3 regions of the Escherichia sp. B1147 genome follow, and region 2 is predicted to be linked to each of the others. Evidence: predicted binding sites of a transcription regulator. Region 2 holds the regulator's gene; each other region holds the start of a gene.
What was found. The regulator LexA, encoded in region 2, represses DNA repair genes until DNA is damaged. The targets are predictions, from matches to a motif close to TNCTGTATGTACATACAGNA.

Region 1: the regulator LexA is predicted to act here: its motif matches at 1,839-1,858, upstream of uvrB (excinuclease ABC subunit UvrB).
Region 3: the regulator LexA is predicted to act here: its motif matches at 1,804-1,823, upstream of sulA (SOS-induced cell division inhibitor SulA).

Annotation. Positions count from the first base shown of each region.
Region 1 covers NZ_LFHY01000018.1:8,817-12,102, reverse strand. The annotation lists gene uvrB (excinuclease ABC subunit UvrB) at 1-1,765, opposite strand, end outside; gene bioD (dethiobiotin synthase) at 2,340-3,020, opposite strand; gene bioC (malonyl-ACP O-methyltransferase BioC) at 3,013-3,286, opposite strand, start outside.
Region 2 covers NZ_LFHY01000003.1:55,888-59,173, forward strand. The annotation lists gene plsB (glycerol-3-phosphate 1-O-acyltransferase PlsB) at 1-727, opposite strand, end outside; gene dgkA (diacylglycerol kinase) at 898-1,266, shown strand; gene lexA (transcriptional repressor LexA) at 1,376-1,984, shown strand; gene dinF (MATE family efflux transporter DinF) at 2,057-3,286, shown strand, end outside.
Region 3 covers NZ_LFHY01000011.1:86,543-89,828, forward strand. The annotation lists gene ompA (porin OmpA) at 1-916, opposite strand, end outside; gene sulA (SOS-induced cell division inhibitor SulA) at 1,273-1,782, opposite strand; gene sxy (CRP-S regulon transcriptional coactivator Sxy) at 2,000-2,629, shown strand; gene yccS (YccS family putative transporter) at 2,592-3,286, opposite strand, start outside.

The DNA.
Region 1 (3,286 bases), on a different contig from region 2:
GCCCTTGTGGCGTAATACCATGCTCTTCGTTGTACCGCTGCTGTTTCTCACGACGACGTTCCGTTTCGCCAATCGCTTTCGCCATCGACGGGGTTATCTTGTCGCCGTAGAGAATCGCTTTGCCGTTGATGTTACGCGCTGCACGACCAATGGTCTGGATCAGCGAACGTTCTGAACGCAGGAAGCCTTCTTTGTCGGCATCGAGGATCGCCACCAGCGAGACTTCCGGCATATCCAGACCTTCGCGCAGTAAGTTGATGCCAACCAACACATCGAACTCGCCCAGACGCAAGTCGCGGATGATTTCCATACGCTCGACGGTGTCGATATCCGAGTGAAGATAACGCACGCGTTCACCGTGTTCTTCCAGATATTCGGTGAGATCTTCCGCCATCCGCTTAGTCAACGTCGTGACCAGTACGCGTTCGTTAATTGCCGCCCGCAGGCGAATTTCTGAAAGAAGATCATCAACCTGGGTCGCTACCGGGCGCACTTCGATAATCGGGTCCAGCAGTCCTGTTGGACGCACCACCTGATCCACCACGTCGCCACCGGATTTCTCCAGCTCGTAATTACCGGGGGTCGCAGAAACATAGATGGTTTGCGGTGCTAATGCCTCGAACTCTTCGAACTTCAGCGGACGGTTATCCAGCGCCGAGGGCAGGCGGAAACCGTACTCTACCAGCGTCTCTTTACGCGCCCGATCGCCTCGATACATGCCGCCAATTTGCGGAATAGTCACGTGGGATTCATCGACCACCAACAGACCATCGGCGGGTAGATAATCAAACAGCGTCGGCGGTGGCTCACCGGGTCCACGACCGGAAAGAAAGCGCGAATAGTTTTCAATGCCTGAGCAATAACCCAGCTCGTTCATCATCTCCAGATCAAACTGGGTACGCTGAGTCAGGCGTTGTTCTTCCAGCAGCTTGTTATTTGCCAGCAGCACTTTGCGCCGATCGGCCAGCTCTTCTTTGATCTCTTCCATTGCCTGCACAATACGCTCACGCGGGGTAACGTAGTGTGTTTTCGGATAGATGGTAAAGCGGGGAATGGTTGAGATAATCTGCCCTGTTAACGGGTCGAAAAGCGACAGCCTCTCTACCTCTTCGTCGAACAATTCAACACGTAGCGCAACGTCGTCGGACTCCGCCGGAAAAATATCAATCACTTCTCCGCGAACACGGAAAGTCCCGCGCTGGAACGCCTGGTCGTTGCGGGTGTATTGCAGTTCCGCCAGACGCCGCAGAATCGCGCGCTGATCGATAATCATGCCGACCGTCAGATGCAGCATCATCTTAAGATATAAGTCAGGGTCGCCCAGACCGTAGATGGCTGAAACAGAGGCGACCACCACCACATCGCGGCGCTCCAGCAAAGCTTTAGTCGCTGAAAGCCGCATCTGTTCAATATGTTCGTTTACCGAGGCATCTTTTTCAATGAAGGTGTCAGAACTCGGCACATAGGCTTCCGGCTGATAGTAGTCATAGTAAGAGACGAAGTATTCCACCGCATTTTCCGGGAAAAATTCTTTCATCTCGCCGTACAACTGGGCCGCCAGCGTTTTGTTGGGCGCCAGCACCATCGTCGGGCGCTGAAGGTCAGCGATGACGTTAGCGATGGTAAATGTTTTCCCGGAGCCCGTTACGCCAAGTAGAGTCTGGTGAGCCAGGCCATCTTCAAGTCCCTCTTCGAGGCGTCGAATTGCCTCAGGCTGATCGCCAGAAGGTTTGAAAGCGGAATTCAGTTTGAACGGTTTACTCATAAGTCGCTACCTGAAGGAGTGGGCGGGCAGGTATGTAATTTTACTCGTCGTGCTTAATAATGCCAACAAATTATACTGGATAAAAAAACAGTTTCACGCCACATTATTTCTGTTACATCGTCAACGAAGGTGTCAATCATGAGCATAATTTGCTCAGTGACGAGATAAAACTCCAGGCTTGCGGGGTTATCCCCAAAGCAACGGCTTTTTTAACAATTGTCAAGATGACTGATGACGGATTTATGGCAAGAGATGTCACTTTCATGACTGCCATTGCTTTTATTTAATTAATTGAAAAATAACAAATATTTTCTCAAGCCTTCTTTCGCGTCAATTCGCGTGCAAGCCGCGTATTCTCTCGCTTGCATCGCGTTTTCTAACTCTAATGCACATGGTTATCCACAGGAATAGTGGATAACTGCCTGCAGCCCGTATGCCCTGCCGCCTGGGCAATTCCCACACTAACCGCATATTGTGGGCGTAAATATTTTTTCTCGATTCTTTTAAAATTTAATTGGTTAAATTGCAGGCAACAGACGACGCGATCTCGCTCGCACTTTAACCAAATATATTGCTACAACAATGCGGTGAGATTGAGGTACTTTCCGGTTAGCGCGTTTTCAGGGGGTTCATCAAGCCACGGGATCTCCCCAAGCAGCGGTGCGGAAATCATCCGCTTGAGCGTGGCCATATATTCAGCATGACGTTTGCCCGGTGGAGTGACATCGTTCGCTACCCACCCTGCAAGGGTAAGTCCGACTTGCTGTACAGCCTGTGCGGTCAGCATCGCGTGATTAATACAACCGAGTTTCACGCCCACAACCAGTATCACTGGCAGTTGTTCTTGCGTTACCCAATCCGCAAAAGTGAAAGAATCAGAAAGCGGCGTAAACCAGCCTCCTGCACCTTCCACTAACACCCAGTCAGCCTGTTGTTCAAGTGCGCGTAATCCGGCGCTCATTACTGATGACTCAATCGGCCTGCCCTCTTGCGCGCTGATGATATGCGGCGAGGTGGGTTCTGCGAAGGTGTAAGGATTTACCGTGGCGTAATCCAGTTGCAGGCTACTGTTGCGTTGCAACGCCAGTGCGTCGCTATTGCGTAATCCTTCTGCCGTTATTTCACTGCCGGAGGCAACAGGTTTGTAACCTACCGTCCGGTAGCCTGCCGCCTTCGCGGCCTGTAAAAGCGCACAACTGGCGACGGTTTTCCCCACTTCGGTGTCTGTTCCGGTAACAAAATAGCGTTTACTCACGAGCAATCACTCCCAAAAAAAGATGATAAGTCAGAGGATATCGCCCCTGTTTTTGCGGCCAGGCCAGTTGCAGTTGCTGTAGCTGTGAACGCGTTAATATTCGCGGGTCGCGCCCTTCGTGAAGATGCGTTGCGCCAATGCCTTTCAGGGAACGCATGGCACTGAGCGCATCATCAAAGCACAGCGTGACAGGTTGCATATTGTGTTGATAACGAAAACCTTTCAGCGCCTGTTCAATGTCAGCGGGCGGTAAAAAGTGATTGGCA
Region 2 (3,286 bases):
TTTCATGGGAGATTTTTTTGCTGCGCGCTTCATCTTCTACCGCTTTGGCAATGGCGCGCGAGGCGAGCAGTTTATTGAACAAATCCTGACGAGCGGGTAGACGCGGCCCCACAGCAGCCAGACGCTGGCGGGCAAAGTGCATACGCGCCACGCGCGCCAGTTTTTGGGCGATGGTTTTATCCGTGCCGTGTTCGTCAGCCATGCGGCGCAGCGAAACTGACGGAGAGAAACGCACAAAACTGTCGCGACCGAGCCATAACACGGCGAAAAATTTCTGCACGCCGTTGAGCATGCGCAGAGGTGGATTCACTTCACCTTTTTCACGCCCCGGCGCACGACCAAACATCACCGATACTGGCACCATTTGCACATCCAGATTCGGGTTGCTACGGTGCAGATCGAGATAGTCGTGGAACAGCTTAATGGACTCTTCTTTCGGCGTGTAATAGGTGAAAACACGCGGCCCGCCGTGAATAAACACATAGCGTGGCAGTAACGTGCCGTCTATTTCCAGCGGCTCTAATGGGTCAGGCAGATCGTGCGCCAGGCACTGGGCGCGCAACGTCAGCAAATCCGCTTTTGAGTTGTACGGTAAAACGTACATAATTGGACGAGAGGTATCGAGTCCCAGTTCCGGGGCAGGATCTGCCGGAATAGACTTGCTTTTTACCAGGATGCTTAATGGTAAATTCAGTAATTTGTAGTAAATTCGTGGCCAGCCGGACATAAACGATGTAAAGCCTCTGGTTAATAATGCTAATGCGCGGGAAGGATAGCAGAAAGTCATGGGAAATTCTGTGGTATCCGCTTATGTTTCGCGCGACGTTACGCTAACCGTAATCTTCGGATTCAACGGTACACTGATATTGACGCTCATAATGTAAAAAGGTTCTTTCGATGGCCAATAATACCACTGGATTCACTCGAATTATCAAAGCCGCTGGCTATTCCTGGAAAGGTTTACGTGCCGCATGGATCAACGAAGCGGCATTCCGTCAGGAAGGCGTGGCGGTGTTGTTGGCAGTGGTCATTGCCTGCTGGCTGGATGTGGATGCAATAACCCGCGTACTGCTTATTAGTTCTGTCATGCTGGTGATGATTGTGGAAATTCTCAATAGTGCCATCGAAGCGGTGGTTGACCGTATTGGTTCTGAATACCATGAGCTTTCCGGGCGGGCGAAAGATATGGGCTCCGCCGCGGTGCTGATCGCCATTATCGTCGCCGTGATTACCTGGTGCATTCTGTTATGGTCGCATTTTGGATGACGCTTCCAGAATTCGATAAATCTCTGGTTTATTGTGCAGTTTATGGTTCCAAAATCACCTTTTGCTGTATATACTCACAGCATAACTGTATATACACCCAGGGGGCGGAATGAAAGCGTTAACGGCCAGGCAACAAGAGGTGTTTGATCTCATCCGTGATCACATCAGCCAGACAGGTATGCCGCCGACGCGTGCGGAAATCGCGCAGCGTTTGGGGTTCCGTTCCCCAAATGCGGCAGAAGAACATCTGAAGGCGCTGGCACGCAAAGGCGTGATTGAAATTGTTTCCGGCGCATCGCGCGGGATTCGTCTGTTGCAGGAAGAGGAAGAAGGATTGCCACTGGTAGGTCGTGTGGCTGCCGGTGAACCGCTTCTGGCGCAGCAGCATATTGAAGGTCATTATCAGGTCGATCCTTCCCTGTTCAAACCGAATGCCGATTTCCTGCTGCGCGTCAGTGGGATGTCGATGAAAGATATCGGCATTATGGACGGCGACTTGCTGGCGGTGCATAAAACCCAGGATGTGCGTAATGGTCAGGTTGTTGTCGCGCGTATAGATGACGAAGTTACCGTTAAACGTCTGAAAAAACAGGGCAATAAAGTCGAGCTTCTGCCAGAAAATAGCGAGTTTAAACCAATTGTCGTTGACCTTCGTCAGCAGAGCTTCAGCATTGAAGGGCTGGCGGTTGGGGTTATTCGCAACGGCGACTGGCTGTAATTTATCTCTGATACCGCGATGCCGCCTGGCATCGCGGTTTGTTTTTAATCTCTCTTCATCAGGCTTGTCTGCATGGCATTCCTCACTTCATCTGATAAAGCACTCTGGCATCTCGCCTTACCCATGATTTTCTCCAATATCACCGTTCCCTTGCTGGGGCTGGTTGATACGGCGGTCATTGGTCATCTTGATAGCCCGGTTTATCTGGGCGGCGTGGCGGTTGGCGCAACGGCGACCAGTTTTCTCTTTATGCTGTTGCTGTTTTTGCGTATGAGCACTACCGGGCTTACTGCACAGGCTTATGGTGCCAAAAATCCTCAGGCATTAGCGCGTGCGCTGGTGCAGCCGTTGCTGCTGGCACTGGGGGCCGGAGTGTTGATTGCGTTACTGCGTACGCCGATTATCGAGCTGGCGCTGGATATTGTTGGCGGTAGCGAAGCGGTTCTGGAACAGGCGCGGCGCTTTCTTGAAATCCGCTGGTTAAGCGCGCCTGCGTCGCTGGCGAATCTGGTGCTGCTCGGCTGGTTGCTCGGCGTGCAATATGCCCGCGCGCCAGTGATTTTGTTAGTGGTTGGCAATATCCTCAACATTGTGTTGGATGTCTGGCTGGTGATGGGGCTGCATATGAACGTGCAAGGCGCGGCGCTGGCAACAGTGCTTGCCGAATATGCGACGTTGCTTATTGGCCTGCTCATGGTGCGTAAAATCATCAAACTACGCGGTATCTCCGGCGAAATGCTGAAAACAGCCTGGCGAGGAAACTTCCGACGTTTGCTGGCGCTTAACCGCGACATTATGCTGAGATCACTGCTGCTGCAACTCTGTTTTGGCGCAATAACAGTTCTTGGCGCGCGACTGGGGAGCGATATTATCGCCGTCAACGCGGTTCTGATGACGCTACTCACCTTTACCGCCTATGCGCTGGATGGTTTTGCCTATGCCGTTGAAGCCCACTCCGGTCAGGCGTATGGCGCGCGCGACGGTAGCCAGTTACTGGATGTCTGGCGCGCTGCATGCCGCCAGTCGGGGATCGTGGCACTGTTGTTTTCGGTGGTTTATTTGCTGGCGGGTGAATATATCATCGCGTTGCTAACGTCGTTAACGCAGATCCAGAATCTGGCCGATCGCTACCTAATCTGGCAGGTTATTTTACCGCTGGTGGGAGTCTGGTGTTATCTGCTGGACGGTATGTTTATTGGCGCAACACGCGCTGCCGAAATGCGCAATAGTATGGCAGTCGCTGCAGCAGGGTTTGCTTTAACTCTACTGACGTTGCCGTGGTTGGGTAACCATGGTTTATGG
Region 3 (3,286 bases), on a different contig from region 2:
CGCCCATACCACGTGCGGAGATCTTGTCAGACGGGATACCTTTGGAGATCAGGTAATCAACGACGGACTGAGCACGACGCTCGGACAGACCCTGGTTGTAAGCGTCAGAACCGATGCGGTCAGTGTAACCCAGAACAACTACGGAACCGTCTTTCGGATCCAGGTTGCTCAGCTGGCTGTACAGCTGATCCAGAGCAGCCTGACCTTCCGGTTTCAGGGTTGCTTTGTTGAAGTTGAACAGAACGTCAGACTTCAGAGTGAAGTGCTTGGTCTGTACTTCTGGAGCCGGAGCCGGAGCCGGAGCAACTACAGGAGCTGCTTCGCCCTGACCGAAACGGTAGGAAACACCCAGGCTCAGCAGACCGTTGTCCGGACGAGTACCGATGGTGTTAGCGTCACCGATGTTGTTGGTCCACTGATATTCCAGACGGGTAGCGATTTCTGGAGTGATCGCGTACTCAACGCCGCCTGCGAATACCGGAGAAACGCCGGTGTCGTGGTCTTTAAAGGATGGGCCACCAGGTACGTTAGCCTTGGTGTCTGCGCGCCATACCATACCACCCAGACGAGTGTAGATGTCCAGATCGTCAGTGATTGGGTAACCCAGTTTAGCGGTCAGTTGAACGCCCTGAGCTTTGTATGCGCCGTTGATGTTGTCGCCTTTGTACGGCATACGACCTAACCAGTCGTAACCCATTTCAAAGCCAACATACGGGTTAACCTGGTAACCACCAAAAGCACCTGCACCCAGTTGGTTTTCGTGGGTCGGACCATTGTTAGGAATGAAACCAGTGTCATGGTACTGGGACCAGCCCAGTTTAGCACCAGTGTACCAGGTGTTATCTTTCGGAGCGGCCTGCGCTACGGTAGCGAAACCAGCCAGTGCCACTGCAATCGCGATAGCTGTCTTTTTCATTTTTTGCGCCTCGTTATCATCCAAAATACGCCATGAATATCTCCAACGAGATAACACGGTTAAATCCTTCACCGGGGGATCTGCTCAATAGTAACTCTGCCGATAAATTCGGCTTATGCCGAGCACCCCTGGCGATGTAAAGTCTACAACGTAGTTGAAAACTTACAAGTGTGAACTCCGTCAGGCATATGAAAAAAAAGACTTGTATAAGGTACGTTTAACCTTTTTTGTTAACGATACTTTACAGGATAAAATCGCGGAAACCGCTTCAGACAAGCCTCCACAAGTAAAATTAGTGACGAGTGAAAGCGTCTACGGGTTAACAAAAAAATTTCCAGGATTAATCCTAAATTTACTTAATGATACAAATTTGAGTGAATTTTTAGCCCAGAAAGTTGTCTCGTGGCGTGAGAGTGTGTGCTTACTGGACGCATAATAAACCCCATTGCGTTGCCTTCATTAGCGGCATCGACAAGATCAGCATGCTCTTCTTCTGTCAGATCGTCTGCCAACCAACCGATCACTACGCTGTAATTTCCCGTACGCAAAGCACGAACCATTGATTCCACAGTGTGACAAGGGGAAAGCTGGCTTATCTGCATCACCTTAGTTAAGGGTAGTCCCGCTGCCTGAACCCATTCACGACTTAGTTTTTGTTGCGGCGTTAACCAAAGTTGCCAACGCGATTGTTGGCCGAGTTGCTGTAACAATGGCAAAAGCAGGAGTTGCGTCATCATGGGCTGATCTTCGCGATAGACAACTTCACTAATTAGCCCGGCTGTAGTGTTTTCCGTAGAGACACGCGCAATTTTGCTTGCTGTGGAGGAGAACATCGAAGAACGATTTGCGTAGCCTGAAGTGTACATAATCAATCCAGCCCTGTGAGTTACTGTATAAATATACAGTACATCCAGTGACAACAAAGATCAACACAAATTTCGGAAAGAGCCTCGCAATTTTTGTCGTTGGTGACCTGAAAACTTAAATTAATCTTGCCCCTTGAGAATAAGTTGCCTATTTTCGTATTTAACGGATCCGTTAATGTGAATCATTCTTTTATATTATGATTTTAAAAGGAATTTTATGAAAAGCCTCTCCTACAAGCGGATCTATAAGTCACAAGAATACCTGTCGACGTTAGGCACTATTGAATATCGTTCGTTGTTTGGCAGTTACAGTCTGACCATTGACGATACAGTGTTTGCGATGGTTTCTGATGGTGAGTTGTATCTTCGGGCTTGTGAGCAAAGCGCACAGTACTGTGTAAAACATCCCCCAGTCTGGTTGACATATAAAAAGTGTGGCCGCCCCGTTACTCTCAATTACTACCGGGTTGATGAAAGCTTATGGCGGAATCAACAGAAGTTGGTGCGGCTGTCGAAATATTCGCTGGACGCTGCGCTTAAAGAGAAAAGCACGCGCGATACCCAGCAACGGCTGAAAGATTTGCCCAATATGTCTTATCACCTGGAAGCGATTCTTGGGGAAGTGGGGATTAAGGATGTTCGGGCGCTACGTATACTTGGGGCGAAAATGTGTTGGTTGCGACTACGGCAGCATAACAGTCTGGTGACAGAAAAGATTCTGTTCATGCTTGAAGGCGCAATTATCGGTATTCATGAAGCTGCGCTCCCGGTGGCACGCCGCCAGGAGCTTGCAGAATGGGCTGATTCTATTACACCGAAACAGGAGTTTCCTGAGGAACTTGAGTAATCCGACGTTGCAGACGGCCAATTTCTGGCAGTAATGCAATCAGTAACCCGATTTGCTGTACGACCAGAGGTTCTTTGCTGTCTGCCCGTGGTTCAAGTTGTTGCATCCGCTGTTTCAGGCCAGCTAATGCCTGATTGACGCGTTCTTCATCGGCAGGTTGATGATGTAGCGCGTCATCAACATAGCAAACTGCATCATCAAGAAACGCCAGAATTTCAGGGTTGGTTAACTGCTCGCGGTGTGCGCCGAGGGCAGAAATATAGCTGGTAAACGTATGGTTAAGGCACAGTAAACGGAACGCGTCATCGCGAATTTGCGGTGTGACATTCGGTTCACTGGACATATTCGACACCACCGATGCCAGTTCAGCATCACGGTTGTGCGCATCGCGACGGGCAATACGATACGCCAGACGGTTGTCACGCCCCTGATGATATTGCTCAAGAATGGCATCGAGATAACGACAGTTAGCATCCGTCGCGCGTTCAAGCATTCGCGGCAGATTGCGAAACCGCCAGTCGGGCCAGATGTAGCTCACCGCCGCCCATGCTATTGCACACCCGATAAGCGTATCGATTACGCGAGGCAGTGCGACTTCAAAACCTTCACCCAGCAGGTTGAAGCACAGTAGCACCAGAAGCGTAATGAACATCGTTG